Regions from separate parts of the Brevibacillus sp. NPDC058079 genome, predicted to be linked through region 1. Evidence: riboswitches for the same ligand, from Rfam matches in the RefSeq annotation. Region 1 holds a riboswitch; the other holds the start of a gene.
What was found. Region 1 has a riboswitch for cobalamin ahead of ACFVS2_RS27805 (ABC transporter substrate-binding protein). Riboswitches for the same ligand answer to the same signal wherever they lie in the genome.
Positions count from the first base shown of each region.

Region 2: another riboswitch for cobalamin. It lies ahead of ACFVS2_RS14835 (energy-coupling factor ABC transporter permease); the one in region 1 lies ahead of ACFVS2_RS27805 (ABC transporter substrate-binding protein).

Region 1 is NZ_JBHVSO010000012.1:69,514-73,726, reverse strand. It holds gene ACFVS2_RS27815 (alpha/beta fold hydrolase) at 1-50, opposite strand, end outside; gene ACFVS2_RS27810 (M24 family metallopeptidase) at 175-1,266, shown strand; cobalamin riboswitch at 1,283-1,482, shown strand; gene ACFVS2_RS27805 (ABC transporter substrate-binding protein) at 1,653-2,672, shown strand; gene ACFVS2_RS27800 (FecCD family ABC transporter permease) at 2,697-3,755, shown strand; gene ACFVS2_RS27795 (heme ABC transporter ATP-binding protein) at 3,752-4,213, shown strand, end outside.
Region 2 is NZ_JBHVSO010000004.1:332,707-336,919, forward strand. It holds gene cbiQ (cobalt ECF transporter T component CbiQ) at 1-582, opposite strand, end outside; gene ACFVS2_RS14830 (energy-coupling factor ABC transporter substrate-binding protein) at 579-863, opposite strand; gene ACFVS2_RS14835 (energy-coupling factor ABC transporter permease) at 860-1,624, opposite strand; cobalamin riboswitch at 1,767-1,960, opposite strand; gene ACFVS2_RS14840 (quinone-dependent dihydroorotate dehydrogenase) at 2,094-3,185, opposite strand; gene ACFVS2_RS14845 (GerAB/ArcD/ProY family transporter) at 3,337-4,213, shown strand, end outside.

The sequences.
Region 1 (4,213 bases):
ATGTGAAAAGCAAACTGCTTGCCATCCTGATGGACGAGTATTTGTTCCATTTTCGTTTTCACCCCACCCTTAGGTTGTCCGATACGAAGTAGATTTTTCAATTGAAGTCTTCTTTTTTTGATGGGGAAGTGGTATTCTCGCAATAGAATAATTGGTGAAAGCAGGGTGAAGAAGTTGTTTCAAGAGCGCATTTCGAAGCTCCACACGTTTTTGACAGAGCAAGAGCTGAACGCGGTGTTGATTACCTCTCCCAAGCACGTCTACTATTTGACCGGATTTTTTACAGACCCGCATGAACGTTTTATGGGTCTCGTTATTCCTGCTGAGGGAAAACCTTCTTTAATTGTACCTGCTCTTGATCGTGAGGCAGCGGCAGAGGCTTCGTTCGTTCAAGATATCCATACACATACGGATATCCAAAACCCGTATGAAATCCTCAAGCAAGTGTTACCAGTGAATTTGACGAAGCTCGGTATTGAGAAAAGTCATATGACTGTCGAGCGCTATGAAGCACTTGGACAAGTTGTTCTGGCGTCGAGCTATGTGGACGTGGAAGAGCCACTGCGTGAAATGCGTTTGATCAAATCCGCGGATGAAGTGGATCGTCTGAAGCATGCTGTTCAGTTGGTCGAGGATTCCTTGCGGGAGACCCTGAAAAAAGTCAAGACAGGCATGACCGAGACGGAAATCGTAGCTGAGCTGGAATTCCAGATGAAGCGCTTGGGTGCGGAAGGTCCATCCTTCACATCCATGGTATTGGCAGGGGAGAAGTCGGCACTGCCACACGGGAAACCAGGAACGCGCCAGGTGCAAGAAGGCGACTTGCTTTTGTTTGATATTGGAGTAGCAGCGAACGGATATGTATCCGATATTACCCGTACCTTTGCTGTAGGCGAGATCAGTGCCCAGCTTCAAGAAATTTACGAGACAGTATTGGCTGCCAACGAAGCGGCAATTGCTGAGATTCGTCCGGGTGTGACCTTTGCGCATTTGGATAAAACCGCTCGCGATGTCATCACTGCAAAAGGCTACGGAGAATACTTCATGCACCGTCTGGGGCATGGACTTGGGATGGATGTACATGAATATCCGTCTGTTCACAGCCAGAACCAAGAAGTGCTTCGTCCAGGGATGGTCTTTACGATCGAGCCGGGCATCTATCTGCCAGGTGTAGGCGGAGTGCGGATTGAAGATGATGTATTGGTTACGGAAACGGGCGTTGAAATTCTCACGCAGTTCCCGAAAAAACTGACTTCTATCAACTAATGAATAAATCGTAAAAATTGAATACGTATCGAATGGTGCTGGATGGCATATGCCGTCAGCTTAAAAGGGAAGTCCGGTGAGAAACCGGCGCGGTCCCGCCACTGTAACGAGGAGCGCCTAGCGTATAGCCACTGTTTTTTGCGAGACAAAAAATGGGAAGGTAGCTGGGTGTGTTGATCCGTAAGCCAGGAGACCTGCCATGCGATCATTTACAATCGACCCACGAGGATGGGGCAGATGTGGAAGCAGTCTATGAAAGGGCGCCTTTGTGCCTGCTTATAGCTATATCTACGTTTGTCATGCACCTCCCGATAGAAATGGGGGGTGCTTTTTTTGTGGAGGATTTGGTTCAACCCATCATATACATATAGAAAAGGGGATTACAGATGGTTAAGGCAAACAAATCACATACAGTAATGAAAGGACTAGCTTTCGGTATCATGACAGCTGCCATGCTTTTGGTTTCGGCATGCGGCTCCACTACGACAACACAGGCTCCAGCCAAAACAGAACAAACAGCTGCACCAGCAGCAGAGGGCAAGGCTGTAACACTCACCAATAATGGTATCGAAATGACTTATCCAACAGCACCTGAGCGTGCTGTGACATTGAACCAACACGTCACCGAAATCATGTTGACATTGGGCCTTGCTGATAAAATGGTCGGAACCGCTTACCTAGACGATGAAATCCTTCCAGAGTTAAAAGCAGATTACGACAAGATTCCGGTACTGTCTGATAAGTATCCTACGAAAGAAGTGCTGCTGGCAGCGAACCCAGACTTCGTGTACGCCGGATGGAAAAGCGGATTCGGCGAAAAGGGCGTAGGATCGATGCAGGATTTGGAAAAAGTCGGCATCAAATCGTATCTGCAAGCGTCATCTAGTATGCCTGGCCCGACAATCGACGATGTGTTTGCAGACATTACGAATATTGGACGCATTTTCCGTGTGGAAGACAAAGCTGATGATTTGATCAACAAAATGAAGAGTGAAATGGACCAAACGCTTAGTAAAATTGGCAAGGTGGACGAGCCACTTAAAGTGTTCGTGTACGACAACGGGGAAGACAAACCATTCACAGCAGCCAACAACTACATGACGTCCTTAATCAAGACTGCTGGCGGTAAGAACATTTTTGATGACATTCAAAAGGGTTGGGCAGAGGTTAGTTGGGAACAAGTAGTGAGTCGCAATCCAGACGTGATTATTATCGTAGACTACGGTGATAGAACCGTTGAGCAAAAACGTAATTTCCTTTTGACAAAAAAAGAACTGGCGGATATCCCGGCGATTAAAAATCAACGACTAATGGTATTGCCATTGTCTGCGGCTTCTGAAGGCGTTCGAGCACCGATTGCGCTAAAAATTTTGGCGGAAGGACTCTACCCGGATAAATTCAAATAGAGTACACCCCTTTTAAGGGAGGGAATAGCACTGCAACAGATCAAGTTACCTTATATTATCATTACTCTACTGGTCGGACTCTTCCTCTCCATTACGTTCGCAGTTACCTTGGGATCAGTGGAGATTAAGCCGACAACGGTATGGAAAATCGCCTTATCAAAAATTCCGATGTTGACCCAATGGATTGAGATGGATTGGTCCAAAGGGGAGCAAACGATTATTTGGGATATTCGCTTTCCGCGTGTACTTTTGGGGGCGATCGTCGGAGCAGGTCTATCTGTCGTGGGAGTAGCGATCCAGTCGTTGGTTCGCAACTCCCTGGCTGACCCGTATGTGTTAGGTGTATCTTCAGGTGCTTCGGTTGGAGCTACCTCGGTGATTATATTCGGAGCATTCAGCATGTACGGGCAGTATGCGCTATCTTTTGGCGCTTTTACAGGCTCCCTTGTGTCAATCATTCTCATTTTTACGCTATCCCGTATTGGAGGACAAAACTCGACGGTACGCCTGCTCATGGCCGGAATTGCGATATCTGCGATCTTGTCGGCCATTACTAGTCTCCTTGTTTTTTCAGCCCCGAATGAGCATGGAATTGGGACGGTCCTGTTTTGGTTAAGTGGTAGTTTGGCTGGTGGGAAATGGGAGTACCTGACGATCCCAACATTGATTGTCGTCATCTGTCTCATCGTCTTAATGGCCCAATATCGCTCGCTCAATGCGATGTTGATGGGAGAGGAGTCAGCGGGGACATTAGGGGTTAATACGGTACAATTCCGCAAGCTTCTCCTGGTGATCACGGCACTGCTCACGGGGGTGATCGTATCCATCGCGGGATCAATCGGTTTTGTTGGATTAATGATGCCCCACATCGTCCGTGTGATGGTCGGATCAGATCACAGACGTGTTCTTCCTGTCAGCGCTTTGTTTGGCGCGATATTTCTCATCTGGGTTGATGTAGTCGCCAGGCTTGCATTTGCACCGGAAGAGCTTCCGATTGGTATTTTGACAGCGCTGTGTGGAGGCCCATTCTTTATCTGGTTGATGTTGCGGAGTTCTTATTCCTTTGGAGGTAGCGGACGATGAATTTACTGGTTGAGAATATATCGGTCGAACTGGAGAAAAAGGGAATCCTTCGCAACGTCAGTCTGGAGGTACGCTCCGGAGAGTTTGTGGGGCTGATCGGGCCGAATGGCAGCGGGAAGTCCACGTTGCTAAAAAGCATTTATCGCGTACTGAAGCCGCGTTCGGGATGGATCTCGCTCGATGGCGATGACGTGTACAAGTTAACCTCACGTCAAAACGCTCAGCGAATGGCGGCAGTACGGCAGGAGACCTCTGTGGAATTCGATTTTTCGGTAACCGAAATCGTGAATATGGGACGTGCCCCGCATAAGCGACTATTTCAGTCCGATAACGCAGAAGACGTTCAAATTTGTGAAGAAGCACTACAGCGAGTAGGGATGCATACATACGCTGATCGCAGTTTTTTCAGTTTATCGGGTGGGGAGAAGCAGCGGGTGCTGATTGCCAGAGCTTTGGTG
Region 2 (4,213 bases), on a different contig from region 1:
AAGCGTCGCGCGGAAACCGCGATGACCTCCCCGAGAACGTTGGGCAATCCAGAGCTGGTGAGAAATCGTTACCAACACAAAAATAAAGCGATACATGATCATTAATAAGTCAGTCACAAGGACAGGCATACGAAGTCGGCGAAGCACCTGCAAGATTTCAGCAAACGGCACGGTAAACAAAATGAAAGCAAAGCAAGATAAGCTCGCCATGGTACGCCAAAATAAAATCCAAACTTTACTAAATGATGACGTAGGCACATAGAGCACATACGAACCCAACTCCCATGCTGCCGCGACCTGGACGTGTACTTCTCCTGCTCTCGCCCCTTCTACCAATAGGGCAGGGAGCCCCGCCACGAAAAACGAGAGCGACACGATCATAAAGGCACAATAGATACGGACAGGAATACGGGCATACACCACTACCCATACCGTCATCCAAACAACGACGGCCATCTGCATCCATACATGTCCCACCAAGACGAGTAGTAACAATGCACTCGCCAGCAATAACTTATGAGCTGGCGGCAGACGTTTTAGCCTGCTTTGATAAGAAAGTGAATCAAGCTGCAGACCGTTCATTTTTTCCGCTTATCCAACCGACCTTTGTACAAGCCTACAGCGTAGCCAACCACTCCCGCTCCCAACGCCGCCTGCACCGCAAACAATAGACTCTCCGTCTCTCCCCCTGGTGGTTCTATCAGCGGTTGAAACCACGGTTCGTAATTCGGAGCAATTTCCTTAATCGCTTCCTCCGCTACGCCGTCTGCGCCGCCAAATTCCGAATCCTGCACCAGCAACAGCGGGACAATCGCCAATACGATTACCCCCAAGAGTAAAAGCCAGTTCCATCCTTTTTTCACAGCGATTCCTCCCGTTTGAGCAAACGAAGCTGTGTAAGCTCTTTTGCGTTGTAAGATAACAACCAGTTCCAAACAAGGACAGTCAACAGACCTTCACTGATTGCGAGCGGTACTTGCGTGAATGCAAAAATTCCTGCAAATTTGGCAAACGAGGCCAACACTCCGCCAGATTCAGCTGGAAATGCGAGTGCCAGTTGAATCGAAGTCACCAAATAGGTAGTGAGGTCAGCCAAAGCAGCCGCCGCAAAAACAGCCAGACGTTGGCTTCCGTTGACCTTCATGATCATCCGATAGATTCCGTATGCCACCAGTGGTCCTACTACAGCCATGGATACAGCATTTGCCCCTAGCGTAGTCAAACCTCCATGTGCCAAAAGCAAAGCTTGAAACAAGAGCACCATGCTCCCTAACACAGACATCGCAAAAGGCCCAAACATAATGGCGCCAAGCCCCGTTCCAGTCGGATGAGAGCTGCTGCCTGTAACCGAAGGTATTTTCAGTGCAGATAAAACAAACGCAAACGCTCCAGCAACGCCAATAAGGAGCTTCATTTCAGGATGTTCTTTTACAATCTTGTTAATCGAGCGAATTCCAAGCATAAAAAATGGCAAGAAGACAGCCCACCAAAATAGGGCCCAGGACAATGGCAAATACCCTTCCATGATGTGCATCGCATGTCCTGTCTCTGGTTCATTGAGCAAAAAATACAGGACAAAGCCCGCGATCATCAGACAAGTCGATACGAGACGAGATCGATTCATGTTCATTCCTCCTTCACTGACTTTCGTTCTTTCCTACAAATAAAAAAATCCCATCCATCAATGGACGAGATGTGCACACAAAACAACAGACTAACTATACAGCCTCATTGCCTCGTATTCACCGCTCCTTTCCGCGAAGGTTCTGTGGTGTGGCTACTAGGTAGGTCTCCTGGCTTCCAGATCCATGCGCTCTTTGTCCTTCCCCATACGAAAATGAGTGGTTTCCTTCTCAAAGAGAGCTCCTTGGTTACAGTGGCGGGACCGCTCGGGACTTTCACCCGATTCCCTGTTACCCTTTATGCGTCACATAAAGGCACCTAACGCCGACAATATGCAATTGACAGACAATTCATGTTTGTCCCACATCATTATACCGGATCACTACATAAATCGGAAGAATATAAGCAAAAACGCATAAGCCGATGCCCCACTACAAACGGAGCCATCGACCTATGCGTGCTTGTTCTATCTATTCTTTTGCGTCTACGCCAATTACTTCACTAATATGTTTAAAACCATCGCGCTGCATGAGCTTGAGCAGTTTTTTGTTAATTTGCTTGGCAATACCTGGGCCTTGATAAATCATCCCCGTATACACCTGAACGAGACTGGCTCCTGCTCGGATTTTCGCGTAGGCGTCTTCGCCGTTATAAATGCCTCCGACACCAATGATTGGTACCTTGTCTCCTACTTCTTGATAAATCTCCTTCACCCAAGCAGTGGAAAGCTCCGTAAGAGGTCTTCCGCTCAAGCCACCAGCTTCCTCGGCAAATCGATGTCCGGAAACCGCCTCGCGTGACAGTGTCGTATTGGTAGCGATAATTCCGGAAATGCCTTCTTCAACAGCAGCGTGAACAACATCGCGCATGTGCTCATCCGACATGTCTGGTGCTACTTTCAGCAATATCGGTTTTTTCTTGATGGCACGCGCTTCCATTTCGGTCGCCTTTTCCCTTACTGCACGCACCAAATGACGCAAGCTCTCTGTTTCCTGCAAGTCACGCAGATTCGGGGTATTCGGAGAGCTGATGTTAATGACGAAATAGTGACCGTATGCATAGAGCATGTCCATACATTTGCTATAGTCGATGGCCGCCTCTTCATTCGGCGTTACTTTGTTTTTCCCAATGTTAATCCCAATCGGAACATCTGAGTATGCGTAACCGACCAAATGCTGGGAAGCCAAATACGCACCGTGATTGTTGAAGCCCATCCGGTTAATGACAGCTTGATGTTCCGGCAATCGGAACAAACGCGGCTTCGGATTGCCTGGCTGCCCCTGCGGCGTCAACGTCCCGATTTCCACAAACCCAAAACCAAGAGCACCCAACGCATGATAGACTTCTGCATTTTTATCAAAACCGGCTGCAAGTCCGACTGGATTCGGAAACGTCATTCCCCACAGCTTATTCTCCAACCGCTGGTCTTTTACCTGATAGATCATCTTCAGGATGCTTTTGCCTGGAGCAGAATCCTCCACTAGCCTTAAGGCACCAATTGTCTTTTCATGAATCTCTTCCGCATCTTGCTGGAATAGATATTTTCTTATGAGCTGATACATCGGCTGCACTCCTTACTCCGTTTCTACCTTTTTACCTCATAGTAGAATACCATACTTTTTCGGGAGGATGTAACCTTTATACCTGATACATATTTCCAAGCAAGCAGGCAAATCCTAACAACACCACCACGCACAGGGGGATAAGTCTTTCATGAAAGTGGACGGAAAAATCGGGATTGGTCAAGCCATTATGGTGATGATGCTGACGATCGGCATTACGAACCACGTAACCGTCATCCCCCTCGTACTTAGTAAAGCAGGCAGAGATGCTTGGTTGAGCGTGTTGCTTTCAGGTATCCCCTTTTCCTTCTGGGCGTATCTGCTGTTTGTAATTAATCGAAGTTTGGTTCAACAGTCTTTGTATGAGTGGATTTCACAACGATCAGGAAAAATCGTCAGCAATTTCTTGCTCGTTCCAATCATGATTTGCCTGTACCTAATGGCGCTAACGAATCTGATCGATACGCAAACTTGGACAACCGTAAACTACTTGCCTCGAACACCCGAGTGGGTGACCGCTTTAGCCTTGATGGGGCTATGTGTACTCGCTTCTATTGGAGGTATGACCTCCGTTGGAATCACAGCAGGCATCTTGCTCCCCATAGTCGTGTTGCTCGGATTTTTCGTTGCTTTTGGCAATATTCCCAAAAAGGATTATAGTCTTTTGCTCCCGCTTTTCCAGAACGGTTTTCGTCCGCTGTTACATGGGATGCTTTACGTTGGCGGCGGTTTCACCGAGATGTTTCTGCTCCTGTTGCTCCAGCATCACGTACGAAAGCCGTTTCGACTCATACACTTTTTTGTCATGCTCGGTATCACGTTGCTGTTGACACTCAGCCCACTGACAGGGGCAATTGCAGAATTTGGACCTGTGGAGTCCGCTCGTCAACGTTTTCCTGCATTTGAACAATGGCGGCTACTCACGATCGGAAAAGACATCGAGAACATGGAGTTTTTCTCGATTTTTCAGTGGCTTTCTGGTGCTTTTATTCGAATAACGCTTTGCCTGATTCTTTTAGGAGATTTGA